DNA from 4 places in the Geodermatophilus sp. SYSU D00691 genome. Region 2 is predicted to be linked to each of the others. Evidence: riboswitches for the same ligand, from Rfam matches in the RefSeq annotation. Region 2 holds a riboswitch; each other region holds the start of a gene.
The links. Region 2 has a riboswitch for cyclic di-AMP ahead of ACI797_RS03290 (M23 family metallopeptidase). Riboswitches for the same ligand answer to the same signal wherever they lie in the genome.
Positions count from the first base shown of each region.

Region 1 (7,375 bases), on a different contig from region 2:
GCGGGGTAGCGCTCCTTGCTCGCCCCGCTGCGCGGGTCGCGCAGCACCAGGTGGCCGGCGTAGACGCCGTCGGCCGGGATCGCCGTGAACGGCGGGGTCTCGACGTTCGCCGTCGGGTAGCCCATCGCCCGGCCCCGGCGGTCCCCGCGGACGACGACGCCGTCCACCCGGTGCAGCCGGCCGAGCGCCCGCGCCGCGGTCTCCACGTCCCCCGCTGCCACGCAGGCGCGGATGTAGGTGGAGGAGATCGTGACGTCGTCCTCGCCGCCGTTCCCGCCGACGGCCGCCAGCGGCAGGCCCTCCACCGTGAAGCCGAAGCGCCGGCCCTCCTGGGCGAGGCTCTCCACGGTGCCGGCGGCCTTGTGCCCGTAGGTGAAGTTCTGGCCGACGACGACCTGGGCCGCGTGCAGGTGCTCGACGAGCACGGTGTGCGTGAAGGTCTCCGGCGAGAGCCGCATGAACTCCTGGGTGAACGGCAGCACGCACATCAGGTCGACGCCGAGCTCGGCGACCAACTCGGCCTTGCGGTCCATCGAGGTGAGGATCGCCGGGTGCGAGCCGGGCCGGATCACCTCCGCCGGGTGCGGGTCGAAGGTGAGCAGCAGGCTGGGCCGGCCGAGCGCGCGGGCACGCTCGACCGCCGTGCCGATCAGCTTCTGGTGCCCCCGGTGGACCCCGTCGTACATCCCGATGGTGACGACGGTGCGGCCCAGGTCGGCCGGGGTGGCGTCGAGCCCCCGCCAGCGCTGCACGCTCAGGAGACCCGGTGCAGCCAGCCGTGGGTGTCGGGCACCCGGCCGTGCTGGATGTCGAGGAGGGACGCGCGCAGCTCCATCGAGAGCGGACCGGGGCTGCCGTCGCCGATCACGAAGTCGCCGGTGCGGGCCCGCACCTCGCCGACCGGGGTGATGACGGCGGCGGTGCCGCAGGCGAAGGTCTCGGTGACGGTGCCGTCGGCGACGCCCTTGCGCCACTCCTCGACGCTGAACCGCCGCTCGGTGACCCGGTGGCCCCTCTCCCGGGCGAGGGTGATCAGCGAGTCGCGGGTGATCCCGGGCAGCAGGGTGCCGGTGAGCTCGGGGGTGACCAGCTCGGCGTCGGCGCCGGAGCCGAGGACGAAGAACAGGTTCATCCCGCCCATCTCCTCGACGTAGCGCTTCTCCACCGCGTCGAGCCACACGACCTGGTCGCAGCCGGCCGCGATGGCCTGCTCCTGCGCCAGCAGGCTGGCCGCGTAGTTGCCGGCGCACTTGACGTCGCCGGTGCCGCCGGGCGCCGCGCGGATGTAGTCCTCGGAGAGGTAGACCGACACCGGCTGGACGCCGCGGGCGAAGTACGGGCCGGCGGGGCTGGCGATGACCAGGAACAGGTACTCGTTGGCCGGCCGGACGCCGAGGAACGGCTCGGTGGCCAGCTGGTAGGGCCGGATGTAGAGGGTCTGGTCGGGGCCGGTGGGCACCCAGTCGCGGTCGGCGTCGACGAGCGCGTCCACGGCGGCGATGAACGCCGACTCGGGCACCGGCGGCATGGCCAGCCGCTTCGCGCCGCGCACGAAGCGGGCGGCGTTGGACCCCGGCCGGAAGGTGGCCACGCTGCCGTCGGGCTGGGCGTAGGCCTTGAGCCCCTCGAAGATCGACTGCGCGTAGTGCAGCGCCGCGGTGCTCGGGTCCATCTGCAGCGGCGCGTACGCGGTGAGCCGGGCGTCGTACCAGCCCTGCCCGGTGCGGTACCGCGCGACGAACATCGAGTCGGTGAAGTGCTTGCCGAACCCGGGGTCGGCCAGCACCTGCGCGAGCTCGGCGGCGGGGCGGCGCGGCACGTCCTCCACGACGACCGGCACGCCCTCGGAGAACACCCGGTCGGTGGTGCGGCTGTCGGCGAGCGTGTCGGTCATGGCTCCTACCTGCACGTGCGGGGGCGAGGCGGGCGCACCGGCCCGCCTCGTCACAGTATCCCGCTCGTCAGGCCGTGCCCGACTTCGGACCCGTGCTCTCGATGACCTCGTAGCTCCACAGGTGGTGGGAGTCGCTGGCCGCGGGGGCGAGGTCGCTGCCGCCGCCGGAGTGGGCGCGCGCGAAGTCCTGGCCGCTCTCCCAGGCCCGGTAGGCCTCCTCGCTGCTCCACCGCGTGTAGACCAGGTACTGGTCGGTGCCCTCCTGCGGGCGCAGCAGCTCGAACCACTCGAAGCCGTCGGTCTCCTCGACGGCCCCGGCCCGGCCGCGGAAGCGCTCCTCGAAGCGCTCCTGCTTGTCCTTGGGCACGGTGATCGCGTTGATCTTGACGATGCTCATGGCCGGTGCCCTTCCCGTCGCGGCTGGTAATCAATCCAGCATGCTCTGGGCGTGGACTCGCAGCGCACCGCACACCTGGGGTTCGCCCGGCTCGACGTCGACCGGGCCGCGCGGACCGGGACGCCGGAGGTGGTCTACGCCGCGGGCAAGACGCCGGAGCAGACCGTCGCCTGCCTGGCCGGTCTGCTCGAGGCCGGCACCCCGCTGGCCTGGGCGACCCGGGTGGACGACGCCACCGCCGCCGCCGTGGCGGCCCGCTGGCCCGACGCCGTCGTCGACACGGAGGCCCGCTGCGTCTTCGTCGGCACCCCGCCGGAGCCGTCCGGCGACGTGCTGGTGCTCACCGCCGGCACCTCCGACGGGCCGGTCGCGGCCGAGGTGGCGGCGACGCTGGCGGCGGCCGGTGTGCGCTGCCGCCGGGTCGACGACGTCGGGGTGGCCGGGGTGCACCGCGTGCTCGAGGTCGCCCCGGACATCGCGGCGGCCGACGTGGTGGTCGTCGTCGCCGGCATGGACGGCGCCCTGCCCAGCGTCGTCGCCGGGCTGACCGACCGGCTGGTCGTCGCGGTGCCCACGTCGGTGGGGTACGGCGCGGCGTTCGAGGGGCTCGCCGCCCTGCTCACCATGCTCACCGCGTGCGCTCCGGGGGTGCTCGTCGTGAACATCGACAACGGCTTCGGGGCGGGCGTGGCCGCTGCCCGCATCGCCCGCCCGCCGAAGGTGTGAGCCGGCTTTCACAGGTTGCGGCTGACCAGTCCGTTCACAGGCGACACGCCGTGGTGTGACCGCCGTCACGGCGACAGTTCACATAACCGCTCGTAGCGTTTTGGCTGCGCTCAGCAAACGGAGAGCGTGACGCGCCGGTCCGCCAAACCCTGTCCACCGGCCCGCGTCATCCGGAACAGCTTCAGGACAGGGGTGGGGGACCCACGTTCGCGGCGCGCGGGGGGCGCGCCTGGGGGTGAAGCCGCGTTGCGCGGCCGGGCACCGATCGCCCGAACCCGACAGCTCACCTCGCCGGCGGTGATCGGAGATCACACATCCCCATGGCAAAGCATCGCGCGCCCCGCTACGTCCGCACCAAGAAGGCCCTCGTCAAGGCCCCCGTCGCCGCCGGAGCCACGGCCGTCGGGCTCGGCATACTCACCACCCCGGCCAACGCCGCCACCACGCACGACTGGACCGGCGTCGCCCAGTGCGAGTCGAGCGGCAACTGGAGCATCAACACCGGCAACGGCTACTACGGCGGCCTGCAGTTCAGCCAGTCGACCTGGGAGGCCTACGGCGGCACGGGCTACGCGCCCCGCGCCGACCTGGCCACCCCGGCCCAGCAGATCGACGTCGCCGAGAAGGTCCTCGTCGGGCAGGGCATCGGCGCCTGGCCGACCTGCGGCAAGCACCTGACCGAGGGCACCACCCCGGCCGCGGCCCAGGCCCCCGCCGCCGCCCCCGAGGCCCAGCCGGCCCCGGCCCCCGCCCCGGCCGCCGAGTCCACCGAGGCCGACGGCCACGGGCAGCACGCCGCCCCGGCCGGCGACTACACCGTCGTCCGCGGCGACACCGTCGCGAAGATCGCCTCCGCCCACGGGCAGGCGTGGCGCGACCTCTACCAGCGCAACGTCGACGTGATCGGCAGCAACCCGAACCTGATCTTCCCGGGTCAGGTGCTGCTGGTCTCGGCGACGGTCGACACCGCCCCGGCCCCCTCGGGCTCGATCGGCGACTCGGCCCCGGTCGAGGCCCCGGCCGCCCCGGCCCCCGCGCCGGCGCCGGCCCCCGCGCCGGCGCCGGCCCCGGCGCCCGCGCCGGCCGCCGTCACCGCGCAGATCACGAACACCGCCGGCGCCACCAAGCCGCAGGCGCAGGCCGCGGCCGACAACGTGGTCACGAACGTCTCCGGGGCCGCCGGCATCACCATCGGCGGCACCCGCGCCAGCGCGGTGGACCCGCACGGCCACCCGTCCGGCCTGGCGCTGGACTACATGGTGATGTCCGACGCCGCCCTCGGCGACGCGATCGCCCAGTACCACGTCGACCACTGGGCCGAGCTGGGCGTGGAGTACATCATCTGGCAGCAGCGGATCATCACCTCGCCGGGCGCCGCGTGGAAGGCGATGGAGGACCGCGGCAGCGCCACGGCCAACCACTTCGACCACGTGCACGTCAACTACGTGGGCTGAGCCCCACCGGCACGCGACAGCGGCCCCTCCCCGGCGACCGGGGAGGGGCCGCTGTCGCGTGTCAGCGGTAGCGGACGGGGTCCGGCAGCAGCTCGTTCATCGAGCCGGAGCGGAAGCCCCGCGGGTCCAGCTCCACCCGCGCGAACCCGCCGACGGCGGCCAGCAGCTCCGGTCGCGCCCGCACGGCCGGCACCAGCGCGGCGTCGACCTCCACCCGTGCGACGTCGGCACCCAGGTCGCGCACCCGCAGGTCGCGCACCGGCAGCCCGGCACCGGTCAGCGCGGCCCGCAGCGACGCCTCGGCCGCCTCCACGCGGGCCAGGCCCTCGGCGCTCACCGGGACGCCGTACGCGATCCGGCTGGCCAGGCACGCCGCGGCCGGCTTGTCGGCCAGCGACAGCCCCCAGCGCCGGGCGGCGGCGCGGACGTCGTCCTTGGTCAGGCCGGCGCGGGCCAGCGGCGCCCACGCCCCGCGCGCGGCGGCCGCGGCGATGCCGGGCCGGAAGCCGGCGACGACGTCGTCGGCGTTGGTGCCGGTGACGACGTCGGCGATGCCCAGCCGGGCCGCCACGGGCGCCAGGACGTCGACGAGCTCGGTCTTGCAGAAGGCGCAGCGGTCGCCGGCGTTGGCCACGTAACCCGGGCGGGACAGCTCGTCGGTGCGCGGCAGCTCGTGCCGGACGCCGAGCCCGGCGGCGAAGGCCTCGGCACCCGCCCGCTCGGCCGCCGGCAGGCTCGGCGAGACCGCGGTCGCCGCGACCACCCGGTCGGCACCGAGCACCCGGACGGCGGCGGCCAGCAGCATGCCGGAGTCCACGCCGCCGGAGAACGCCACCAGCACGCCCGGCAGCGGGCGCAGCAGCCCGGCGAGGGCCGTGAGGCGCTCGTCGAGCTGCTGATCCGGTGAGATGGCGGCGACCACGTGCCCGAGGCTGCCACATCCCACGGGAGACCCATGACCGCGCTCGCGCTGCTCGCCGCCCTCGCGGCGATGCTCTCGAACAGCGCGGCCTCGCTGCTGGAGTCCGACGGCAGCCGGCGGGCGGCCGCCGGTCGGCCGGTGTGGCGCCAGCCGCGCTACCTCGTCGGCCTGGTCCTCGACGCAGCCGGCTGGCTGCTGTCCGTGGTCGCCCTGCGCTTCCTGCCCGTGTTCGCGGTCCAGGCGGTGCTGGCCGGCACCGTGCCGGTCACCGCGGCGGCGGCCTCCCGGGGGCTGCGCGGGTGGTCCCGCGCCCGGCTGCTCGCGCTGGCGGGGGTCGTGCTGGGGATCGCGCTGGTCGCGGCGGCCGCCGCCCCCGGGCGGGCGCCGCGGCGGCCCGCGCCGGCCACGCCGGTGCTGCTGGCCGCGGCCGGGGTCCTCGTGCTCGCCGCCGTCCCACTGCTGCGCTCCGGCCGTCCGCTGGCCCTGGCCGGAGCGGCGGGCGCGGCCTTCGGCGGGGTGTCGCTGGCCGTCCGGGCCGTGCACGTGCGCTCGGCGGGTTGGTCCTCGGTGCTGGAGCTGCTCGCCGAACCGCTCGCCTACGCCGTCGTGGTGTTCGGCGCCACCGGCACGGTGCTGCTGGCCCGCGCGCTGCGCGCCGGCGCCGTCGCGGCGGTGGTCGCCGTCCTGACCGTGACGGAGGTGGTGCTCCCGGGCCTGGTCGGGCTGGCGCTCCTCGGCGACCGGGTGCGGCCCGGGTGGGCGCCGGCCCTGGTGGCGGGGTGGCTGCTCACGGTCGCCGCGGTCGTCGTGCTGGCCCGGACGCCGGCGGGCGGGCGGGTCGGGACGCGCTAGCCGGGCGGGAAGCCGACGGCGACGCGGGCCGAGCGGCCGGCGTCCTCGACGAGGGCGACCAGCCGGCCGTCGGGGTCGACGGCGGCGTGCAGCCCGGGCGCCCCGGTGGCGGGGATGCGCTGCCCGAACACCAGCGCCTTCGCCTCCTCGGCGCCGACCGGCCGGGCGGGGAAGACGGTCGTCGCGGCCCGGGTCAGCGGGAGGTACCCCGCTCCCCCGCCGGCGACCAGCGCCGCGGCGGCGTCCTCCACCGGAGCGGCCTCGGCCACGGTGTACGGCCCCGACGCGGTGCGGCGCAGCGCCCTGAGGTGCCCGCCCACGCCGAGCGCCGCCCCGGCGTCGCGGGCGATCGCCCGGACGTAGGTGCCGGCCGAGCAGGTGACGGTCACGTCGACGTCGACCAGGTCGGGCCCGGGCCGGGTCACCCGGTGGACGACGAGGGCGTGCACGGTCACCGCCCGGGGGGCCAGCTCGACCTCCTCGCCGGCGCGCACGCGGTCGTAGGAGCGCCGGCCGGCGACCTTGACCGCGCTCACCGACGACGGCACCTGCTGGAGCGGGCCGGTCTGGGTCGCCAGCGCCGTCCGCACGTCGTCGTCGGTGAGGTGCCCCGCCGGCGTGCTGGTGAGCACCTCGCCCTCGCGGTCGTCGGTGACGGTGGCCTGGCCGAGGCGGATCGTCGCGTCGTAGGTCTTGTCGTGGCCGCCGACGTACCCGAGCAGCCGGGTGGCGGCGCCGACCCCGAGGATGAGCAGCCCGGTGGCCATCGGGTCCAGCGTGCCGGCGTGCCCGACCTTGCGCACCGACAGCGCCCGGCGGGCCCGGGCGACGACGTCGTGCGAGGTCATGCCGCCGGGCTTGTCGACCAGCAGCAGACCGGGCGGGACGTCGGCGTCGGGCCGTCTCGGGCTCATGCGACCACCCCAGCAGACAGCCACCGCCGGCCGGCCACCCGGGCCAGGACGGCGACCAGCCGCAGGGCGATGAACAGGTCCAGCCCGGTCCAGACCCCGGCCAGCCCCCAGCCCAGCGGGTGCGAGAGCAGCGAGAGCGGCAGGAACCCGACCAGCGCCGCACCGATCGTGGTGGTGCGCAGGTAGCCCACGTCGCCGGCGCCCATCAGCACCCCG
Region 1 is NZ_JBJGYZ010000015.1:6,089-13,463, forward strand. Features, by position in the region: gene ACI797_RS12740 (bifunctional riboflavin kinase/FAD synthetase) at 1-752, opposite strand, end outside; gene ACI797_RS12745 (branched-chain amino acid aminotransferase) at 755-1,894, opposite strand; gene ACI797_RS12750 (antibiotic biosynthesis monooxygenase family protein) at 1,962-2,291, opposite strand; gene larB (nickel pincer cofactor biosynthesis protein LarB) at 2,343-3,017, shown strand; cyclic di-AMP (ydaO/yuaA leader) riboswitch at 3,185-3,329, shown strand; gene ACI797_RS12760 (LysM peptidoglycan-binding domain-containing protein) at 3,338-4,471, shown strand; gene larE (ATP-dependent sacrificial sulfur transferase LarE) at 4,533-5,393, opposite strand; gene ACI797_RS12770 (hypothetical protein) at 5,427-6,245, shown strand; gene truB (tRNA pseudouridine(55) synthase TruB) at 6,242-7,159, opposite strand; gene ACI797_RS12780 (MATE family efflux transporter) at 7,156-7,375, opposite strand, start outside.
Region 1: linked by a shared signal. The riboswitch ahead of ACI797_RS12760 (LysM peptidoglycan-binding domain-containing protein) and the one ahead of ACI797_RS03290 (M23 family metallopeptidase) in region 2 are both predicted to bind cyclic di-AMP.

Region 2 (7,375 bases):
CTCATGCTCGGCAAGCGCCAGCTCTTCCGCCGCACGGTGCAAGCCATCTCGGCCCAGCAGCTGGTCTCGCCGCTGGGCTACCGCCAGTACCTGCACGGCACGGTCATGCGGCACCCCGACGGCGGCTACGTCGTCGAGCCGGTCGGCGACGGCAGCGAGGCGCAGCTGGCCCGCATGGCCCGCGCCAACTGCCTGATCGTCGTCGACGAGGACGTGACCGAGGTGGCCCCCGGCGGGCTGGTCACCGTCATGCCGCTGCTGCTCGGCGGCTGACCGCCGGTCGTGACCGATCCGCTGCTCCACCCGGGCTGGCCGGCGACGCTGTCCCACGGGCCCGTCGAGCTGCACCCGCTGCGCCGGCGCGACGCCGCGGAGTGGAGCCGGCTGCGGCTGGCCAACGAGGAGTGGCTCGCGCCGTGGGAGCCGTCGGCGGCCCAGCCGTGGCGGCTGCGGCACACCCCGGCGGCCTACCGGGTGATGCGCCGCGCCGTCGCCCGCCGCGCCCGGGCGGGGGCGTCGCTGCCCTGGGCGATCCGGGTGGACGGTCGGCTGGCCGGGCAGGTGACGATCGACAACGTCGTCCGCGGCGCGATGCGCTCCGGGCACCTCGGGTACTGGATCGACCGCGCGGAGGCCGGCCGGGGGATGGCCTCCCTGGCCGTCGCGCTGGTGTGCGACCACGCGTTCGGCCCGGTCGGCCTGCACCGGCTGCAGGCCGACATCCGCCCCGAGAACGGCCCCAGCCAGCGGCTGGTCGAGCGGCTGGGCTTCACCCGCGAGGGGCTGCTGCGCCGCTACCTGGACATCGACGGCGACTGGCGCGACCACCTGACCTTCGCGCTGCTCGCCGAGGACGTCCCCGGCGGCGTCCTGACCCGCTGGCGGCAGCGCATACCACGCTGACCCGCCCCGCGCGCGGTCCTCATGTCGACACGCCGACCCGGTCGTCACACCCGTTCCACGACACGCATCGCGACACTCCAGCGCGCCTCCCCGCGTCGGGCGAACTTCCTGCATAACCTGCCGGAGCCGGTGACTCGTGTGACAGGTGGTGTTCAGGATGGGATCGGGCGCGCTGCTGGCCGCTCTGGTCGTGCTGTGGTTCGTCGTGCTGGTGCCCATGGTGGTGACACGCGGCGACGCGCAGTCGGCCCGGGGTGAGCTGGCCTCGACCGGCCGCACGCTGCAGCGGCGGCGCACGGTGGACCCCGTGGTCACCGCCGCCACCGAGCGGGTCGCCATCGACCGCGAGGCGCTGCACGCCACCGGCGAGCTCAAGGTGGACGTGCACAAGCTGCGCCGGCGGACCCTCGCGGCCCTGGTCGCGCTGGCGCTGCTCGGCCTGGCCGGTGCGCTGCTGGTGAGCGCCTGGGTGTGGCCGGCGCAGCTGCTGCTCGACCTCGCCGTCGTCGGCTACGTGCTGGTGCTGCGCCGGACCGCCCGCCGCGAGCGGCTCGCCGCCCGCCGCGCGGCGCGGCAGGCCGCCCGGGAGGCGTTCCTCTCCTCAACCGCTCCGCGGGCGAGCGAGCGCCGGCCGGCGCCGGTGCCGGCCGTGGCCGAGCAGCCCACCGGCGTGCAGGAGGCGCTGCCGTCGCTGCCGCACCCCAGCCTCCCCCTGGCCCCGGTGCACCCGCTGCGGCCCGGTCGGGTCGTGGCCGCCCGCACCGCGGCCCCGGCCGGCTGGCAGAACAGCGCCGTCGTGGGCCTGGACGACGACGACATCGGCTTCGCCGACATCGACGAGTACCGCCCGGCCCGGGTCGTCAACGGCTGAGAAAGGGCCCTCCTGCCCCCCACCGCTCGCGAGCTCGCGGCGGGCCCCTGCAGGAGGGCCGCCGGCGGAAGGTAGTCTTTCCGTCCGAGGGGCTGTGGCGCAGTCCGGTAGCGCACCTCGTTCGCATCGAGGGGGTCAGGGGTTCAAATCCCCTCAGCTCCACCCTTCCACCGACGCCGTCGGGGCACCCGCCCCGGCGGCGTCGTTGTTCCTGCTCGACGACGTCCTGCAGGCCGTCTAGGCCCTGTTTGAGAAAGTCGCTCGGCGCGCCGATCGAGCGTGTCTCCGGTAGAGGGGTCGACGACCAGGGAGACCCTCACCACGGAGACCTCGTGGACGGGGCCCTACCGGCCGGTGCCCGCCACGACCTGACCGGCGAGCTGTGGCTGATCCTGGCGGCGCTGCTTCCGGTCAGGCCGCGGACGGGCCGCCCCCGTCGCTGGACGCTGTGACAGCTGAGCGACGGCATCCGGTTCCGCACCCGCACCCGCTGCCCGTGGCGGGACGTGCCCGAGCGCTACGGCACCCGGCAGTGCGTCTACGGCCTGTTCCGGGCCTGGCAGCCGGCCGGTCGCTGGGCAGCGATCGAGATCGCGCTGCAGGCTCTGGCCGACGAGGTCGGGTTGATCGACTGGGTGGTGGCGGTGGACTCCACCGTCAACCGAGCCCATCAGCACGCCGCCGGCGCCCGCCGCCCACCCCGAGCAGCAGGTCCAGCCGCCGGTCGGGGAGCCGGCCGATCATGCGCTCGGCCGGTCCCGGGGCGGCCTGACGACCGAGGTGCACCTGGCCGTCGAGGCCGGCCGCAGGCCGCTGGCCACGGTGCTCACCGCCGGGCAGGCGCCGACGGTCCGCAGTTGCCCGTGGTGCTCGACCGCATCCGGGTGCCGCGACGCTCCGGGCCCGGACGGCCCCCGGAGCCGGCCGGACCGCGTGCTGGCCGATCGGGCCTACTCCAGTCGCGTCAACCGCGCCCAACCGCGTCGACGCGGCGTGCCGGCGACGATCCCGAACAAGACGGACCAGTCGGCCCATCACCGGGCGAAGGGCTCAGCCGGCGGCCCGGCCGCCGACGCTCGCCCGAGAGCGCGGCAAGCAGCGGCACGCCGTGGAGTGCGGCATCAACCGGCACGAGCAGAGCCGCGCCTTCGCCACCCGGTAGGACAAGCTCGCCGTCCGCTACGACGCCACTGTGGAGATCACCAACATCAACATCCATCTCCGCGACGTATCAAACAGGGCCTAGTTCACCCAACCGCACCAGCGACTGCGTGATGCCGAAGTTGGCCCGCTGCTCGCCCCGTTGGGCTGCCGGAATCGGGGATAGGCTCCCCGGAATCTGCTGGCCCTGCGCCAGGCGGGTCGGCATGGTGCATGGAGGCATGCATGGTGAAGCGACGCTGGGCCGTTGCCGCGCTGATGGCCGGGACCCTTGTCTGTGCGCCGGCCACCGGGGCGTATGCGGCCCCCGTGACCGACACCAGCGACCTGCGGGACGCAGTCACGGTCGAAGCCGTGCTGGGGCACCTGGCCGAGTTCCAAGAGTTCGCCGATCTCAGCGACGGCACACGCGAGGCCAGCACCTTGGGCTACGAGCTCTCGGCGGACTACGTCGCCGGCCTGCTTGGGGCGGCCGGGTACGAGGTGAGCCGCCAGCCGTTCGAGTACAACTTCTTCGAGGAACTGGCCGCCCCGACTGTCACCAGCACGTCGCCAGGCTTTCCGTTCACGTACGAGAACGGCGTGGACATCTCGACCATGGACTACTCCGGCAGCGGCACGGTGACGGGTGTGGTGCAGGGCGTCGAGGGCAACATCGTCCCCTTGCCAGTCGGCCAGCCCGACAGCACGTCAAGCGCCGGCTGTACGGATGCCGACTTCGTCGACTTCACCGGCGACATCGCGCTGATCCAGCGCGGCACCTGCTTCTTCTACGAGAAGATCGCCAACGCGGTCGAGGCGGGGGCCCAGGCCGTCATCATCTTCAACGAGGGCAACAGCGACGAGCGACTTGGCGTCGACTTCGGTCAAGCCTCGTTCCCGCAGGACGTCCCGGTGATCGAGATGAGCGCCGAGGCCGGTGCCGCCCTGGTGGAGTACATCGAGGCGGAGGCCGCCGCCGGCCGTCAGGTGACCTTGACGGTCAGCACCAGCACCGTGTCGGAGGTCCGCACGTCCGAGAACGTCATCGCTGAGACGACGACCGGCCGCACCGACCGGGTGGTTGTGTCCGGCGCCCACCTCGACTCCGTCATCGAGGGGCCCGGCATCAACGACAACGGCACCGGCTCGGCGGCCCAGCTCGAGGTCGCCCTGCAGATGGCCGAGCTGGGTATCGAGCCGGTCAACCAGGTGCGCTTCATCTGGTTCGGCGCCGAGGAAGCCGGCCTGGTCGGCTCGGCCTACTACGTCAGCCAGCTCACCAAGCGCGAGCTGAAGGACATCGCCGTCATGCTGAACTTCGACATGGTCGGCTCGCCGAACCCGGGCTGGTTCGTCTACGACGGCGACGCCTCGGACACGGCATCGACTGGCTCGACGGGATCCGGCGTGGTGGAGGACGTCTTCCTCGACTACTTCGCGTCCATCGGTCGTGAAGTCGAGCCGACGGCCTTCGATGGGCGCTCGGACTATGACGCCTTCGTGGCGGCCGGTATCCCGGCTGGCGGCCTGTTCACCGGCGCCGAGGACATCAAGACCGCTGAACAGGCGGCCAAGTGGGGCGGCACCGCCGGTATCGCCTTTGACCCCTGCTACCACGCGGCCTGCGACGACCTCGACAACATCAATCTCATCGCGCTGGATGAGATGACGGACGCCATTGCGCATGCCCTGCTGACGTTCGCCATGACGGAATCAGCGGTGCAAGGCACGGCCCGTGGCAGCAGCAACGCGGCTTACCAGCCGACGTTCCGCGGGTCGCAGGCCATCGTGTGATGGTGGCGGGGGTGGGGCAGACCGTCCCACCCCCGCTTGCTTGACCACCCGGGGCTCAAGGGGTGAACGCAACGCCCTGCTGAGCTGGGGGTCGGGCGTGGTGCGTGGTGTGGAGTTGCAGCAGGAGCGGCGGGCGTTCTGGAGGCGGGACAGAGCGCCACTGCCGTGGCGGTCGACGGCTCGGACGTGCGCGAGGGTTGGCGCGGAGGAGCGCTGGCAGAGCATTTGGCAAGGCGCTTCAGCAGGGTCGCATGCTTCGAACTGCATACCGTTGCTCCCACCCTTCCGCCCACGTCGTCGGGGCACCCGCCCCGGCGGCGTCGTCGTCCGGGCGGTTCCCGGTGTGGCTCATGGGGCGTGAGCTCTCGGTTCGTGATCGCGCCGTGATCTGGGGTACCGTTCCCGGCGGTCCGGCTGCACCACGTCCCAGCAACCCGCTGGGCACTGGCCGGCCCCGCCGAACCGACCCTCGGGTCGGACCGGGGACCCATGGTTCCCCTGGGGTGAATCCTGCGCGCACGGGGGTGCGCAGGTAGGGCGTCTTCCCGCCCGAACCCGTCAGCTAACCCGGTAGGCGGCGAGGAAGAAGGAGCCCGCCGGTCTTGGCGACCCTGCACCGCCCGCACAGCCCTGCCCAGAACACGAACAAGCGCCGTTCCCGGACCCCCGAGTCCGGGATCGTGGCCGTCGCCGTGAGCCTCGCCGTCCTGCTGTCGGGCGGCCACGCCCAGGCGGCACCGGCGGACGACGCCCGCGTCGCCGCCGCCGAGGTGGCCCGCCTGACGGCGCTCGTGGCGACCGCCGAGACGGAGCTGCAGCGGCTCACCGTCGAGGCCGAGGCCGCCTCCGACGCCAGCATCCAGGCCCAGGCGGCGCTCACCGAGGCGCAGACCGCGGCCGAGACGGCCGCCGCCGAGCTCGCCGCGGCCACCGCCGCGGTCACCGAGACCCGCGAGGACGTCGCCGACCTCGGCCGGCGCAGCTACATGGGTGAGCACCCCATGGGCTCGGCCATGGTCTTCCTCGGCGAGGGGGGGCCCGAGGGGGTGCTGCAGCGCGCCCTCACCCTCGACCTGCTCAGCGACGAACGGGCCGAGACCCTCGCCGAGCACGAGGTCGTGGAGGCCCGGCAGCAGCAGGCCGACCAGGTCGCCCGGGAGGCGGTGGCCCAGCGCGACGCCCTTGCCCGCGAGGCCGCCAGCGCCGAGCAGGCCGCGGCCGCCCGGCTGACCGCCGCCCAGCAGTCCTACGACGCCGCCGTGGCCGAGAAGGCCGCGCACGAGGCCGCCCTCCGCGAGGCGCAGATCGCGCTGCTGGCCGCCACCGGCTCCAGCGACCCGGACGCCGACCTCGCCGAGCGGGAGGCGGCCGAGCAGGCCGCGGCCCAGGCCGCCGCGCAGACGGTCGCCGCCGCGGCGGCCGGCGGCGGCGCCGTCCCCCCGACGGTCGGCCGCGTGACCTCCTGCTACGGGCCGCGCTGGGGGACGATGCACCAGGGCGTCGACATCGCCGCGCCGATCGGCACGCCGGTCTACGCGCCCGAGGGCGGGACGGTGCTGCACGCCGGCGCCGCCAACGGCTTCGGCCAGGCGGTCTACGTGCAGCACGGCGACGGGTCGATCACGCTCTACGGGCACGTCAACCGGTTCTTCGTCAGCGCCGGCCAGGTGGTGTCGGCCGGGCAGCAGATCGCCGAGGTCGGCAACAAGGGCCAGTCCACCGGCCCGCACCTGCACTTCGAGGTGCACATGGGCGGCCTCTACGCCAACCGCGTGAACCCGGTGCCGTGGCTGACGGCGCGGGGGATCTCGATCGGCGGCTGCTGAGGGGCGCTAGACCGCGCCGGGGAAGTCGGGCTTCCGCTTCTCGAGGAAGGCACGCACGCCCTCCCGCCCTTCGGGGTCGGCGGCGGACTCGGCGATGAGGCGGGCCTCGTCGTCCAGCTGCTCGTCGAGGGTGCGGACGGCGGCCCGCCGGACCAGGGCGCGGGTGCGGACCATCGCCCGCACCGGTCCGGCGGCCACGCGGTGCGCCAGCGCGATCGCCTCGCTGTGCAGGTCCGCGTCCTCGACCAGGCGGCTGACCAGGCCGAAGGTGTGCGCCTCGGCGGCGCTGAGCGCGCTGTCGGTGAGCAGCAGGTCCAGCGCCCGCGGCGCGCCGAGCGCGCGGGTCAGGGCCCAGGACGACCCGCCGTCGGGGGAGAACCCGATCCCGAGGTAGGCGGGGCGGATCTTCGCCGAGCGGCCGCAGACCACGATGTCGCAGGCGCCGATCAGCCCCACCGCGGCGCCGGCGACCGCGCCCTGGGCCCCGGCGAGCACCGGCACCGGGCAGTGCAGCAGCAGCCGGATCACCTCGTGCCAGTCGTGCGCCAGCTGCCCGACCTGCGCCCCGGGGTCGTCGGCGGCGACGAAGTAGCCGATGTCGCCGCCGACGCAGAAGCGCGGCCCGTTGGCGAGCAGCAGCACCACCCGGGTCTGCGCCGGCCGGTCGCGCAGGGCGGCGGCCAGCTGGTGGGCCAGCGCCGGGTCGAGGGCGTTGCCGGCCTCCGGGCGGTCCAGCGTGATCCGCCAGACGTGGCCGTCGACCTCGGTGAGCACCCGGGGCCGCTCGTCGGTCGAGGTCATCGCCGTCCTCCCGCCGTCTGCGCCTGCCGGGGTCACC
Region 2 is NZ_JBJGYZ010000003.1:118,189-125,563, forward strand. Features, by position in the region: gene glp (molybdotransferase-like divisome protein Glp) at 1-273, shown strand, start outside; gene ACI797_RS03265 (GNAT family N-acetyltransferase) at 283-903, shown strand; gene ACI797_RS03270 (hypothetical protein) at 1,061-1,774, shown strand; tRNA gene ACI797_RS03275 (tRNA-Ala) at 1,863-1,936, shown strand; partial or broken gene ACI797_RS03280 (IS5 family transposase) at 2,107-3,020, shown strand; gene ACI797_RS03285 (M28 family metallopeptidase) at 3,161-4,711, shown strand; cyclic di-AMP (ydaO/yuaA leader) riboswitch at 5,157-5,302, shown strand; gene ACI797_RS03290 (M23 family metallopeptidase) at 5,314-6,537, shown strand; gene ACI797_RS03295 (enoyl-CoA hydratase/isomerase family protein) at 6,544-7,338, opposite strand.

Region 3 (7,375 bases), on a different contig from region 2:
TCGATCAGCTCGCCGCCGCCGGGGTCGTGCCGCCGCCCGCCGCCGAGCTGCTCGACCCGGCCGCGACGCTGCCCGCAGGGCTGGTCCCGGTCGCCTCGGCCGCCGGTGGCGCGCAGGCCGGCGCGGCGCAGCGGCCGGGCCAGCCGACCTCGCTGCTCGTCCTGCCCGCCGAGACCCTCGCCGCCGTCTCGGCGGCCATGGACCAGCTGGGCCTGCCCTACGCGCCGGGCACCGCGGGCCCGGACTCGTGGGCCTGCGGCTCGCTGGTTCAGTCGGTGTTCGGGGCGGCCGGGCTCCAGCTGCCGGGGGACCAGGCGGGGCTGTTCGCCGGGACCACGCCGGTCGACGCCCGCGACGTCCTCCCCGGCGACCTGGTGTTCCTCGGCACGCCCGAGTCGGGGCTCGGGCACGTCGGCATCGCCCTCGACCCGCAGACGATGCTGGCCGCCGACGCCCGGGCCGGCGCCGTCGTCGTCCGCCGGCTGCCGACCGACCAGGTGATCGGCATCGGCCGACCGAGCCTCGGCCAGCGCGCACCGGTCGCGGCCCCCGGGCCGACGGGCGGCGCGCTGCGGGTGGAGTGCGGCAACACCGTCTACCCGCCGAGCTACGACGGCGCCCGGTCGTGGGGCGGCTACCCCAACGGGCTGATCCCGCCCAGCGCGCTGTGCCCGATCGGGGTCGGCGGCCACTCGCTGCGCTGCGACGCCGCCGCCGCGTGGAAGGCGATGTCGACGGCCTTCGCCGGGACCTTCGGCACGCCGATCTGCATCACCGACTCCTACCGCACCTACGCCAGCCAGGTGCGCCTGTACGGGCAGAAGCCCGCGCTGGCCGCGGTGCCCGGCACCAGCAACCACGGCTGGGGGCTGGCCGTGGACCTGTGCGGCGGCATCGAGTCCTTCGGCACGCCGCAGTACGCCTGGATGGTGGCCAACGCCGGCCGCTTCGGCTGGCTGCACCCGACCTGGGCCGACCCGGGCAACGGGCGCGAGGAGCCGTGGCACTGGGAGTACGCAGGCACCTGACCGCCCGCCTGTCAACCCTCGCGGCCCGGAACTGTCGGTGGCCGCTCCTACCGTGCGGACGACTCACGGAGGAGAACACACCGATGCTCATCGACTGCGACACCTGCACCTCCCGCGGGACGGGCTGCGCCGACTGCGTCGTCACCGTGCTGCTGGGCGCGCCCCCCGGCTGGCAGACCGACGACCCGGTGGTCCTCGCGCTGCCCGACCGCGCTCCCGCCCGCACCGAGCCGGCCCGGACGGCCGAGGACGCCGTCGTGCCACCCCCGGGCGTGGTCGTGGAGTTCGACGACGTCGAGCGGCGCGCGGTGCGCGCCCTGGCCGAGGTCGGGCTGGTGCCCCCGCTGCGCCACTCCCCGGGCACGTCCGGCGGCGAGGACGGCCGGCGGACCGGCTGAGTCGCGGTACCCCCGGCGCCATGTGGGGCGATCACGGCGCGCCGCCGTGATGCTGCTCGCAGTGACGATCACGACAAACCCAGGGGGCCCCGTTTGTCACACCTGCATCACGCCCGTATGGTCGCTCCGTTCGACCGAGCGGTCGTCGCCCACCGGGGCGGCCTCGGACGGACACCGCCGAATCGCCGACGGCACCGCCAGGTGTCCGAGGTGAACCGGGGACCCACCGCAGTACTGGGGTGAGTTCTCACGTGCGCCGGCTCGCCGGGGCACCGAGATAGGGCACCTTTTTCTTCCCAGCCCGAACCCGTCAGCTAACTCGGTAGGCGGTCAGCTGAGGAAGAAGGAGAGCCGCCGAACGTGGCGACGTCTCGCCCTGCCCTGGGGCATGCCCACGCACCCTCCGAACCACACCGCACCACCCGCACCCGCCCCTCCGCCTGGCTCCGTTCCGGGCTGCTGCTGGGCGTGACCGCGGCGCTGACCGTCACGCTGCTGCCCGGCACGGCCGCCGCCGAGCCCGGCCGCGCGACCTCCCCCGAGCAGGCCGCCCAGCTCGTCGCCGAGGCCAGCCACCAGCTCGAGGTCGTCCAGGAGCAGGTCAACACCGCCCGCGAGGAGCTCGCGCTGCAGCAGGCCGCCGTCACCGCGGCCGAGGCCGACGCCGCCGCGGCGCAGCAGCAGCTCGACTCGCTCGACGGGCAGATCCGCCAGCTCGCCCACAGCGCCTACACCGGCGGCGACCAGAACCTGCGCGCGCTGGACGTGATGCTGACCAGCGAGTCCGCCGAGGACTTCCTCACCCAGCTCGGCACCCTCGAGGCGATCGCCGGCCACACCACCGAGGCGATCGAGGAGGTGGCCGAGGCGGCCGCCGCGGCCGAGGACGCCCGCGGCGAGGCCGACGCGGCCGCCGCGGAGGCCCAGCAGACCCTGGACACCATCGAGGCCCAGGAGGCCGAGCTCCAGGCGGACATCGCCGACTACCAGGAGCAGTACGACCAGCTGACCGCTGCCCAGCAGCAGCAGGTCGCCGCCGCGCACGGGGGCGAGTCCCTCGCGGCCCCGGCCGTCGCGCCGGCCGCCGCCCCGGCCGCCGGTGGCAGCGCCGCCGCGCAGACCGCGGTCAGCACGGCGCTGGCGCAGGTCGGCGACCCCTACGTCTGGGGTGCCGGTGGGCCGAACAGCTTCGACTGCTCCGGCCTCACGCAGTACGCCTACGCCGCGGCCGGCATCAGCCTGCCGCACTCGAGCAGCATGCAGTCGCGGATGGGCACCCCGGTGTCCCGCGACGCCCTGCAGCCGGGCGACCTGATCTTCTTCTACAGCCCGGTCAGCCACGTGGCGATGTACATCGGCAACGGCCAGATGGTGCACGCGTCCACGTCCGGCCAGCCGGTGAAGGTGGTCAGCGTCGGTTCGATGCCGGGCTTCAACAGCGCCCGCCGCATCGCCTGAGCGGCCAGGCTCGCCACGAGGGCCGGTGACCCCGACGGGGGTCACCGGCCCTCTGCGCGCCCGGACCCTATGGTGGCCGGGTGACCGTCCGCCGCGCCGCACTGGTCGCGGCGGTGCTCCTCGGCGCCGCGTTCGTCCTCGTGGTGGTCCTGCGGACCCCCTGGACCGTGCTGCCCACGCCGCCCGGCGGCTCGCCGCCGGTCGACCCCACCGCCGGGCTCCCGGCCGACGTCGTCGCCCGCGCCGACTCCTTCGCCGCGGCGATCCGGCCGGCCTCGCTGGCCAACCTGGTCCTCGGCCTGGCCGTCACCGCCGTTCTCGGCCTCACCCGGCTGGGCGCCCGCCTCGTGCGCGCCGTCGCCGCCCCGCTCGGCGGCGGCTGGGTCTGGCAGGTCCTCCTCGGCACGCTCGCGCTGGGCGTCGTCGGCCGGCTGGTCACCCTGCCGCTCGCGGTGTACGGCGAGGTGGTCCGCCACCGGTACGGGCTGTCCACCCGCAGCTGGCCGCTGTTCCTCCGCGACGTCGCGGTGTCCACCGCCATCGACGCCGGCCTGACCGCGCTCGGCGTCCTGGCCCTGGTGGTGCTCGCCCGCCGGGTGCCGCGGTTCTGGTGGGCGTGGGCCGCCGCCGGCGCGGCGGTGCTCGTGGTCGTCGGCTCGTTCCTCTACCCGGTCGTCATCGAGCCGGCGTTCAACCGCTTCGAGTCCCTGCCGGCCGGCCAGCTGCGCACCGACCTGTTCGCCCTGGCCGAGGAGAACGGCACGCCGATCGAGGACGTGCTCGTCTCCGACGCCTCGCGGCGCACGACGGGGCTCAACGCCTACGTCTCGGGCTTCGGCTCGACCCGCCGCGTCGTCCTCTACGACACGACGCTCCGGACGCTGCCCGACGACGAGATCGAGTCGATCGTCGCCCACGAGCTCGGCCACGTCGCCACCGACGACGTCCTCACCGGCACGCTGACCGGCGCGCTCGGCGCCGCGGCCGGCGTCGCCCTGTTCGGCTGGCTGCTGACCTGGTCGCCGCTGCTGCGCCGGGCCGGGGCCGACGGGCCGGGCGATCCGCGGGTGATCCCGCTGGCGCTGCTCCTGGTCGCGGCCGGCACGCTGCTGGCCACCCCGGTGCGGAACCTGGTGTCGCGGCACGTGGAGGCGCGCGCCGACGTGCACGCCCTCGACCTCACCCGGGACCCGGACGCCTTCGTGTCCATGCAGCAGCGGCTGGCCACGCGCAACCTCGCGCAGCCCGACCCCCCGGCCGCCTGGCAGTGGTTCTTCGGCAGCCACCCCACCTCCTCCCAGCGGGTGGCCCTGGCGCGCGACTGGGCGGAGCTGGACCGGCCGTGACGAGCCCCAAGACCCTGGTCGTCACCAACGACTTCCCGCCGCGCCAGGGCGGCATCCAGACCTTCGTCGCCGCGCTGCTGGCCCGCACGGACCCGGGGTCCCTCGTCGTCCTGGCCTCGCGGTCGCCGGGGTGGGAGGCCTACGACGCCGGGCTGCCCTACCCGGTGGTCCGGCGGCCGACGTCGATGCTGCTGCCCACGCCGGGGACCGCGCGGGCGGCGGCCGAGCTCGTGCGCGCGCACGCCTGCGACACCGTCTTCTTCGGCGCGGCCGCCCCGCTGGGGCTGCTCGGCCCCGGCCTGCGCGCGGCCGGCGTCCGGCGCCTGGTCGGCGCCACGCACGGCCACGAGACCGGCTGGGTGGCGCTGCCCGGCTCCCGGCAGCTCATGCAGCGCATCGCCGGCGAGCTGGACCTGCTGACCTACATCAGCGAGTACACCCGCGGCCGGCTGGCGCCCGCGCTGGGCGACCGCACCGCGCTGGCCCAGCTCTCACCCGGCGTCGACGTCGACCACTTCACCCCGGACGCCGACGGCGCGGCCGTCCGCCGCCGGCACCGGCTGGGGGAGGCGCCGGTCGTGGTGTGCGTGTCGCGGCTGGTCGCCCGCAAGGGCCAGGACGTGCTGGTGGGGGCGTGGCCGCGCGTGCTGGCCCGGCACCCCGGCGCCCGGTTGCTGCTGGTGGGCGGCGGGCCGCTGGAGAAGAGCCTGCGCCGGGCGGTCACGGCCGCCGGGCTCGAGGGGTCCGTCGTCCTCGCCGGGCCCGTGCCGCCGGCGGAGCTGCCGGCCCACTACGCCGCCGGGGACGTGTTCGCCATGCCGTGCCGGACCCGCCGCGGCGGGCTCGACGTGGAGGGGCTGGGCATGGTGTTCCTCGAGGCGGCGGCCTGCGGCCGGCCGGTGGTGGCCGGCACCTCCGGCGGCGCCCCGGAGGCCGTCCGGGACGGCGTCACCGGGCACGTGGTCGAACCCCGCTCACCGGCCGCGGTGGCGACGGCGATCAGCGGGCTGCTCGACGACCCGGCGAAGGCCGCGGCGATGGGCGCGGCCGGCCGGGCGTGGGTCGAGCAGCGCTGGTCGTGGGCGCACATCGCCGCCACCTTCGAGCGGCTGCTCGCCGGTCAGCGGGAGTAGAGCGCCTCGACCTCGGCGCCGTGCTCCTTGAGGACGACGGCGCGCTTGAGCTTCAGGCTCGGCGTCAGCATGCCGTTCTCCTCGGTGAAGTCCGAGCCGAGGACGCGGTACTTCTTGATCGCCTCGGCGTTGGAGACGGCCTTGTTGGCCTCGGCCACCGCGGCGTCGAGCTCCTTGATCAGGTCCTCGTCGTCGCGCAGCTGCTCGACGGTGGTGTCCTCCGGCTTGCCGCGCTGGTCGAGCCAGGCCGGCAGGGCCTCCTCGTCGAGGGTGATGAGCGCGGCGATGAACGGCCGCTGGTCGCCGACGACGATGCACTGGCTGACCAGCGCGTGCGCGCGGAGGCGGTCCTCGAGGACGGCGGGGGCGACGTTCTTGCCGCCCGCGGTCACCAGGATCTCCTTCTTGCGGCCGGTGATCTTGAGGAAGCCGTCGCCGTCGATCTCGCCGAGGTCGCCGGTGTGGAACCAGCCCTCGTCGTCGATGGCCTCCTTAGTGGCCTGCTCGTTCTGCCAGTAGCCGCGCATCACGATGCCGCCCTTGATGAGGATCTCGCCGTCTTCGGCGATGGCGGCGGAGACGCCGGGCAGCGGGCGGCCCACGGTGCCGATCCGGAAGGCCTCGTCGTGGTTGACCGAGGCGGCCGCGGTGGTCTCGGTGAGCCCGTAGCCCTCGTACACCGTGACGCCGATGCCCCGGTAGAAGTGGCCGAGCCGCTCGCCGAGCGGGGCGCCGCCGGAGACCGCGCCGATGCAGCGGCCGCCGAGCGCGGCGCGCAGCTTGCCGTAGACCAGCTTGTCGAACAGCGCGTGCTGGGCGCGCAGGGCGAGGCCGGGGCCGCCGTTGTCCTGCGCCCGCGACCAGTCGATGGCCACCCGGGCGGCCTTGTCGAAGATCTTGCCCTTGCCGCCGGCGTCGGCGGTGGCCTTGGCCTGGTTGTAGACCTTCTCGAACACCCGCGGGACGGCGAGCACGAACGTCGGCTTGAACTCGCCGAGGTCGGCCACCAGGTTCTTGACGTCGGGGGTGTGCCCGACGACGGTGCGGGTCTTCACGGCGCCGACCTGCAGCACCCGGGCCAGGACGTGGGCCAGCGGGATGAACAGCAGCAGCGAGCCCTCGACCGACAGGAACCGGCCGAGCAGCGTCATGCCGTTGTTGATCTCGAAGAGGAAGTTGCCGTGGGTCAGCTCGCAGCCCTTGGGCCGGCCGGTGGTGCCGCTGGTGTAGATGAGCGTGGCCAGGCTGTCGGCGCCGAGCGTCGCCCGGCGGGCCTCGAGCTCGCTGTCGGGGACGTCCCCGCCGGCCGCGGTCAGCGTGCCGACCACGTCGTCGTCCATGACCCACACCGGGCCGAGCTCCGGGGCCTGGTCGCGCACCGACTCCATGGTCTCGGCGTGCTCGGCCCGCTCGACGATCGCGGCCTTGGCGGCGGAGTCGGTCAGGATCCAGGCCACCTGGTCGGCGCTGGAGGTCTCGTACACCGGCACGGTGACGGCGCCGGCGGCCCAGATGCCGAAGTCGCAGACGGTCCACTCGTAGCGGGTGCGCGCCTGCAGCGCGACCCGGTCGCCGGGGCCGACACCCGCGGCGATGAGCCCCTTGGCCACGCCGGCGACCTGGTCGGCGAACTGCTTCCAGGTGACGTCCCGCCACTGGCCGTCGCGGTGGACGCGGTACCCGACCTCGTCGCCGTGCTCGGCGACGTTGGCGGCCAGCAGGTCGGGGATGGCCTCGCCGGGGCCGACCTCCGTGGTCGCGGGGACGCTGAACTCGCGCACGCCTGGTCCTCTCCTCCCGGACCCTCCATCGGGCGCCGTCGCCCGCGGATCCGAGTACGGGTCTCGATCAATCTAACTGCAAAGTCCCCGAGCGTCCTACTCGTGAGTAGCCGGAGGACCCACCCGTGGGTGGCAGAGGGGTCCCCACCGCCCCCGTGCAGCGCCCGCCGAGCGGTTAGCCTGCCCTCCATGGCCGACCAGTCCACCCAGTCGATCGTCGTCGATGCGCCC
Region 3 is NZ_JBJGYZ010000042.1:31,674-39,048, reverse strand. Features, by position in the region: gene ACI797_RS24125 (D-alanyl-D-alanine carboxypeptidase family protein) at 1-1,028, shown strand, start outside; gene ACI797_RS24120 (hypothetical protein) at 1,112-1,426, shown strand; cyclic di-AMP (ydaO/yuaA leader) riboswitch at 1,592-1,770, shown strand; gene ACI797_RS24115 (NlpC/P60 family protein) at 1,895-2,884, shown strand; gene ACI797_RS24110 (M48 family metallopeptidase) at 2,965-4,230, shown strand; gene ACI797_RS24105 (glycosyltransferase family 4 protein) at 4,227-5,363, shown strand; gene ACI797_RS24100 (AMP-dependent synthetase/ligase) at 5,351-7,144, opposite strand; gene ACI797_RS24095 (SRPBCC family protein) at 7,334-7,375, shown strand, end outside.
Region 3: linked by a shared signal. The riboswitch ahead of ACI797_RS24115 (NlpC/P60 family protein) and the one ahead of ACI797_RS03290 (M23 family metallopeptidase) in region 2 are both predicted to bind cyclic di-AMP.

Region 4 (7,375 bases), on a different contig from region 2:
GTCGCCGAGATCATCGTCCAGGTGCCCAGTTACGTCGACGCGTTCTCCGGCGACATGGGCCGGGTCATCGGCAACGCCGTCGAGCTGGCGCTGGCCGGGTTCCTCGAGCTGGCCACGGCGAGCGCCGCCGACCCCGCCCAGCCGATCCGGCCGGCGCTGGAGGGTGCGTACGCGCTGGGGCGGGGCGAGGCGCGCAGCGGGCGCTCCATGGACGCGCTGCTGGCCGCCTACCGGGTGGGCGCGCGGGTGTCGTGGCGGCTGATGAGCGCCAGCGCGGTGCGGGCGGGCCTGGACGCCGAGCGGCTGGCCCGCTTCGCCGAGCTCGTCTTCGCCTACATCGACCAGCTCTCGGCCTCCAGCGTCGCGGGGCACAGCGACGAGCTGGCCACCTCCGGCCGGGTGCGCGAGCGCTACCTCGAGCGGCTGGCCGCCCGCCTGCTGGGCGGTGCCGACCCGCAGGAGCTGGCCGCGGTCGCCGAGCGGGCCGGGTGGGCGCCGCCACGGACGCTCACCGCCGTCGTCCTGCCGGAGGCCAAGGTGCACGGCGCGCTGGTCTCCCTCGACGGGCGGACGCTGCGCTCCGGCGAGGAGGTGCCCGACACGGAGGGGCTCCTGGTGCTGCTCGTCCCCGACGCCGAGGGGCGCTCGCGGCCGGCCCTGCTGCGCACCCTCGACGGGCGCGATGCCGTCGTCGGGCCGCCCCGGCCGTGGACGGCGGTGCACGAGTCGCACGCCCGGGTCCGGCGGGCGCTCGAGCTCGGGCTGGCCGCGGAGGGCACCGAGCCCGTGGACACCGAGGAGCGGCTGGCCGAGCTGGTCCTGCGGGCCGACGAGGGCGCGCTGGCCGACCTGCGCACCCAGGTGCTGCAGCCGCTGGCCGGCCTCGCCCCCGGCGCCCGGGAGAAGCTCACCGAGACGCTGCGCGCCTGGCTGCTGCACCACGGCCGGCGCGAGCGGGTGGCCGCGGAGCTCTTCGTCCACCCGCAGACGGTGCGCTACCGCATGGGACAGCTGCGCGAGATCTACGGCAGCCGGCTGGAGGACCCCGCGACGGTCCTCGCGCTCACCGTCGCGCTGGGCGCCTCCCCTCAGGCGGGCGGCGTGGTGACGAACCCCGCAGGCACGGCGGGCAGCACGCGCCCGACGTAGTCGCGCAGCGCGGCCTCGGTGCCGACGTCCCGCCCGGCGGCCTCGGACAGGAACCACCGGTGCTCGAGCAGCTCGTGGTAGATCTCGGCGTCGTCCAGCCGGCGGCGCAGGTCGGCCGGGACGGCGGCGAGCGCCGGCTCGTAGACCTCGGTGAGCCAGCGCGCCGCCGCCGCGGCCTCCGGGACGGGACGCCCCTCGACGTGCTGCAGCCAGGCCCGGTAGACGGCGATGTCGGCCAGGAGCCGGCGCGCCTGGTTCTCCTGCACGTGCAGCCCGGTGCGCGCGAACAGCACCCGCCGGTGGTGGCCGGGCTCGGCGACGCGCGTGGTGAGCCGCAGCCGGCTGCCCCCGCCCGGCTCGTCGACCAGCTCCAGCTCGTCGACGTCGTAGTCGAGGGCGTGCAGCCGGCGGATCCGCTCGGTGACCCGGAAGCGCTGCTCGTCGCGGGCGATGACCTCCTCGCTGGTGAGGGTCGCCCAGAGCTGCTCGTAGCGGCCCACCAGGTCGGCCGCGGCCAGCGCCGGGTCGACGTCGGCGGCCAGCGACCCCCGGCGGCGCAGCTCGCCGAGCTCGTCGACGACCCGGCCGTAGGCCACCTCCAGGTCCGTGTCGCGCTGCCGCTGGGTGAGGACGTCGTGCACCTCCCCCTCCTCGGCGTCGACCAGGTACGCCGTCAGCCGGCCGGCGTCGGAGCGGAACAGCGTGTTGGACAGCGAGCAGTCACCCCACAGCACGCCGGCCAGGTGCAGCCGGACGAGCAGCTCGACCTGGGCGTTCATCACCCGCGCGGTCAGCTGGCCGCACCGGGGGTTGGCGAACAGCGTCAGGAAGGACGACGAGTAGTCGAGGAACCGGGTGACCAGCGCCGCCCCCGCGGGGGCCGGCCGGTCCACGACGACGCCGATCGCGGTCACCGCCGGGATGGCGAGCTCGGCGAGGTGCCGCAGGACCCGGTGCTCGCGCCGGGCGGGCTCCTCGGGCAGCTCCTTGAGCGCGAAGACCTGGCCGGACTCCGCGACGAAGCGCACGACGTGCCGGGCACGCCCGCTCTGCGGGATCTCGACCAGCAGGTCGGCCGGCCACCGCGCCAGCGGCAGCTCCCACGGCAAAGCCAGCAGGGCCGTCGCAGCCTCCGCGGGGGGACTGAACACGAAGCGCATCGGCGCACCTCCTGCCGGGAGCGGCGACGGGGTGCTACCCGCCGAGGAGCCGACGCACGCAGCGCACCGGCATCCCGGCCGACCACCGCAGCAGCCGGACGCCCAGGTGCACCAGGTCGCCCCACTCGGGCGGCCGCGGCGCCGGCGGGGCGGGGCTCGGCGCGGGGGCGGACGCGGGCTCCGGTGCCGCCACGGGCTCCGGGGCGGCCGCGGGCTCGCGGGCGGGGGCCAGCACGTCCATCGCGGTGGTGCGCCGCCGGGGCGCGCGCAGCGACTCGAAGGACGGGATCGGCGGGGCCGCGGGGGCTTCGGCTGGATCTCCCGGCGGCGGTGTCGGCACGGTTCACGACCCTAGCCCGGCGCGCCGGGACCGGCGGCGACGGCCCGGGGGGACGGACGTGCCGGGCACGCTCCCGTCGATTCAGCGTCCGCTGTACAGTCCGCGCCATGATGCCCGTCGCGCACGCCGACGTCCTCGCCCGGTTCGGCCACGCCCTGTCCGACCCGACGCGGACCCGGCTGCTGCTGGCGCTGCGCGAACGACCCGGCTACCCCTCCGACCTGGCCGAGGAGCTCGGGGTCACCCGGCAGAACCTCTCGAACCACCTGGCCTGCCTGCGCGGCTGCGGCCTCGTCGTCGCCGTGCCCGAGGGGCGGCGCGCGCGCTACGAGCTCGCCGAGCCGCGCCTGGCGCACGCCCTCGACGACCTGCTCGGGGTCGTCCTCGCCGTCGATCCGAGCGCCTGCCCGTCCGCGGCGGCGGAGGACGGCTGCTGGTGACCGCGACGCCCGGGTCGCTGGCGAGCTCCGCGGCGCGGCGTGCGCTGCTGGCGCGGCGCATCCGCTGGTTGGTCGCGGCGACCATCACCTACAACGTGGTCGAGGCCGTCGTCGCGCTCGTCGCCGGCACGCAGGCGTCGTCGTCGGCGCTGATCGGCTTCGGGCTCGACTCGGTGGTCGAGGTGTCCTCGGCGCTGGCCGTCGCCTGGCAGTTCGCCGGCCGCGACCCCGAGGCGCGCGAGCGGGTCGCGCTCCGCGTCATCGCCGTCTCGTTCTTCGCCCTCGCGACCTTCGTCACCGTCGACGCCGTCCGGGCGCTGCTCGGGTCCGGGGAGGCGGAGCACTCCGCGGTCGGGCTGGTGCTGGCGGCGGTCAGCCTGGCGGTCATGCCCGTGCTCTCCACCGCCCAGCGACGGGCCGGCCGCGAGCTCGGTTCGGCCTCGGCGGTCGCCGACTCCACGCAGACCCTGCTGTGCGCCTACCTTTCGGCGGTGCTGCTCGCCGGCCTGGCGCTCAACAGCCTGTTCGGGTGGGCGTGGGCCGACCCGGTCGCCGCCCTCGTCATCGCCGCCGTCGCGGTCAGGGAGGGGCGCGCGGCCTGGCGCGGCGACGCCTGCTGCTCCCCCGCCGCGGCCCTGGCCGGGCCCGCGCACGACGACGGCCCCGGCTGCGACTGCTGCCGCGGGGAGGTCGGCCGGTGAGCGCCGGGCACGCGCACGGCCACCGGCCCGGCGGGACGGCCGACCACCGGCGGCGGCTGGCGGTGGTGCTCGGCCTCACCGCGACCGTGCTGGTGGTGGAGCTCGTCGGCGCGCTGCTCACCGGCAGCCTCGCGCTGCTCGCCGACGCCGGGCACGTGCTCACCGACGTCGCCGGGCTGGCGATCGCCCTGGTCGCGGCCACCCTGGCGCTCCGCCCGGCGACGGCCCGGCGGACCTGGGGCTATCGCCGGGCGGAGGTGCTGGGCGCCACCCTGCAGGCCGCCGTCCTGCTCGCCGTCGGGGTCTACGTGTTCGTCGAGGGCGTCCGCCGCCTCGCCGATCCCCCGGAGATCGCCGCCGCGGGCGTGCTGGTCTTCGGCGCGGTGGGCCTGGCCGCCAACGTCGTCGCGCTCGTCGTGCTGACCCGCGGCGGTCGCAGCTCCGACGTGAACCTGCGCGCGGCGTTCCTCGAGGTGCTCGCCGACGCGTTCGGCTCGGTCGCGGTGCTGGTCTCGGCGGGCGTCATCGCGCTCACCGGGTGGCAGCAGGCCGACGCCGTGGCGTCGCTGCTCATCGCCGTCCTCATCGTGCCGCGCACCCTGTCGCTGCTCCGGGAGACCGTCTCGGTCCTGCTGGAGTCGACGCCGCCGGGCCTCGACCTCGACGAGGTGCGCCGGCGGCTGCTCGAGGTGCCGCACGTCGTCGAGGTGCACGACCTGCACGCCTCGCAGATCACCAGCGGCCTGCCGGTGCTGTCCGCGCACGTCGTGGTGGAGGACTCCTGCTTCCACGACGGCCACGCACCCCAGATCCTCGACCGGCTGCAGGCCTCGCTCGCCGGTGACTTCGCCGTCAGCGTCGAGCACTCCACCTTCCAGCTGGAGTCGCCGGCGCACGCGTCCCACGAGCTGACCGCGCACGACTGACCCGCCCCCGGGCGGGGGCGGTCAGCCCCGGTAGTTCACGTGCACGTGGTCCATGTGGTTGGCCGTGGCGCCGCCGCGGTCCTCCATCGTCGACCACGAGCCGCCCGGCGACTGCAGGATCCGCTGCTGCCAGATGATGTAGTCGACGCCGAGCTCGTCCCAGTGCGCGATGTGGTAGTCGACGATCGCGTCGCCGAGCGCGGCGTCGGTCATCACCATGTAGTCCAGCGCGAGCCCGGAGGGGTGGCCGCCCGGGTCGGCCGCGCTGGCCCGGGTGCCGCCCAGGGTGATCGAGCCCGCGCCCGGCACGTTGGCCACCACGGCGTCGGCGGCGCGCTGGACGACGGCCTTGTGCGCCCCGGCGGTGTTCCTGATGACGGCGACGCCGGACGGCGCGGCGGTGCTGGAGGAGACCGCACCGCCCTCCTCCTCGGCGGCGGCGGCCTCGGTGGCGGCAGCGGCGGCGGCCGCCTCGGCGGCGGCCTGGGCGGCGGCCGCGGCCTGCGCGGCGGCGGCGGCCTCGGCGGCCTGCCGGTCGAGCACGGCCTGGTCGGCGGCGGCCTGGGCCTGCGCGGCGGCGGTCTGCGCGGCCTCGCGGGTGGACCGGCTGGCGGCCAGGTCCTCCAGCGGCGCGAGGTCCACCTCGCGCGCCTCGAGCGGCCCCGACTGCGCGGTCAGCCCGAGGGCCTGGGCGACGGCGACGGACTCGCTGGAGCCTGCCTCGGCCTGGGCCGCCGGGTCGGCACCGAAGAGCACGTTGACGAGGACGGCGCCGGCGGCGGCCACGCCGAGGTAGATGCCCGGTCGGCGCGCCGGGACGGGCACACGGCGGCGGGGGCGGGCGGTGCGACGCCCGGCGGCGCGGCCGGACGAGGTGGTGCGGGGATCCATGGGGGGAACTGCTCCGAGAGGTGTGCGGGCGCAGGCCGCCCGGACGGGGCGGGGCTGCGGCGGGTGGGCCCGGGACGCGGCGTCGGGCGACGGCCGCGCGGGTGCGGTCGCGGGGTGGTCAGCTGCGCGGGCGCACCCGGGTCCGGCGGGACCGGGCGGAGCAGATCCGTGCGGTGGTGCTGGGGCACGCCATCGGGGCGGCTCTCCGTTCTTCCGACGGCCGCCTACCGAGTTAGCTGACGGGTTCGGGCGGGAAGCAGCCCTACCGACCCCGGCCCTCGACGGGCCGCGGGTGCGGATTCACCCCAGTACTGCGGTGGGTCCCCGGCTCGCCCCGGAGGGCGACTCGGCGGCGCTCGCCCGGTCTCCCCTGCTGGGGATGTGACGGCCGGGACGGGCGGGAGCCACGGTAGCCACGTTATGCAGCCGTGACAATCCGCGGCGTCGGAAACCGTCAGGTCGCGCCGATCGGTGTGAGCGATGTTACCGACCATTCCGGTCGGTTCACCTACCGACTTGGTCGGGGCGGTCCGTACGGTCGTCCCCGTGGCACGACCGTTCCGTCAGCGGATCGACGAGGGCATCGTCGATCGCGCGGCCGCGCTGTTCGCCCGCACCGGCTTCGCGAAGACCTCCGTCCAGGCGGTCGCCGATGCCGTCGGGCTGTCCAAAGCGGGGCTGCTGCACCACTTCCCCAGCAAGGACTCGCTGCAGGAGGCGGTGCTCGCCCAGGCCGCCGCCCTCGGCCGGCGGGTGCTGGACCAGGTGGGCGACCTGCCGGACGGTCCCGCGCGGGACCGCCGGGCGGTCGAGGTCGTCGTCGACGTCGCCCTCGCCCACCCCGGTCTGGTCGCCCTGCTGCTGGCGCCGCTGACCAACCGCGAGGCGGACACCGCCGTCCCCGAGCTCGACGCCGTGGGCGCCATGGCCCTGCAGGTCTTCGGCATCGACCCCGAGGAGCCGGTGTCGGGACGGGTGGTGCGCGTCGTCGGCGCGCTCACCGCGCTGGCCGTGCTCACCCTCGCCGCGCACCGCGAGAACCGGACCACCGAGTGGCGGCCGCACATCGTCGCCACCTGCTTCGACGCGCTCGGCCACCGCCGCCCCGGTGCCGCTCTCCCCGACCCCGACCAGGTGGAGGCCTGATCCGCATGGCTGTTCTGTTGTCCCGACTCGGGGCGTTCTCGCACCGCCACCGGGTGGGGGTGGTCCTCGTCTGGCTGGCCGTCCTGGTGGCCGGCGGCGTCGGCGCCGCGACCCTGGCCGGGGAGACGACGAGCCAGTTCTCCATCCCGGGGCAGGAGTCCACGACGGCGCTGGAGCGCATCGACGAGGAGTTCGGCGGCCTCGGCGGCGGGGCCACGGCCCGGGTCGTCGTCGCGGCACCGGACGGCGCGACGCTGACCACGCCCGAGGGCGCCACCGCCGTCGGCGAGCTCGTCGCCACCCTGGGCGAGCTGCCCGGCGTGACGTCGGCGACCGACCCGCTCGACCCGGCCGCGCCCGGCGTCAACGCCGACCAGGACACCGCCTACAGCACCGTCACCTACGACGCGGCGCCGGGCGAGGTCACCCCCGCCGAGCAGGAGGCGCTGCTCGACGCCGTCGCCGACGCCCGCTCCTCCGGGTACACCGTCGAGGTCTCCGGCGAGGCGGTGCAGGAGGTGCCGCACGTCGGCGGCCCGGCCGAGGCGATCGGCGTCGTCATCGCCCTGGTGGTCCTGGCCGTCACCTACGGCTCGCTGCTCGTCGCCGGCATGAACCTGCT
Region 4 is NZ_JBJGYZ010000012.1:4,726-12,100, reverse strand. Features, by position in the region: gene ACI797_RS11050 (PucR family transcriptional regulator) at 1-1,149, shown strand, start outside; gene ACI797_RS11045 (DUF4032 domain-containing protein) at 1,089-2,309, opposite strand; gene ACI797_RS11040 (hypothetical protein) at 2,344-2,649, opposite strand; gene ACI797_RS11035 (ArsR/SmtB family transcription factor) at 2,757-3,089, shown strand; gene ACI797_RS11030 (cation transporter) at 3,086-3,790, shown strand; gene ACI797_RS11025 (cation diffusion facilitator family transporter) at 3,787-4,716, shown strand; gene ACI797_RS11020 (hypothetical protein) at 4,738-5,607, opposite strand; cyclic di-AMP (ydaO/yuaA leader) riboswitch at 5,814-5,969, opposite strand; gene ACI797_RS11015 (TetR/AcrR family transcriptional regulator) at 6,154-6,753, shown strand; gene ACI797_RS11010 (MMPL family transporter) at 6,759-7,375, shown strand, end outside.
Region 4: linked by a shared signal. The riboswitch ahead of ACI797_RS11020 (hypothetical protein) and the one ahead of ACI797_RS03290 (M23 family metallopeptidase) in region 2 are both predicted to bind cyclic di-AMP.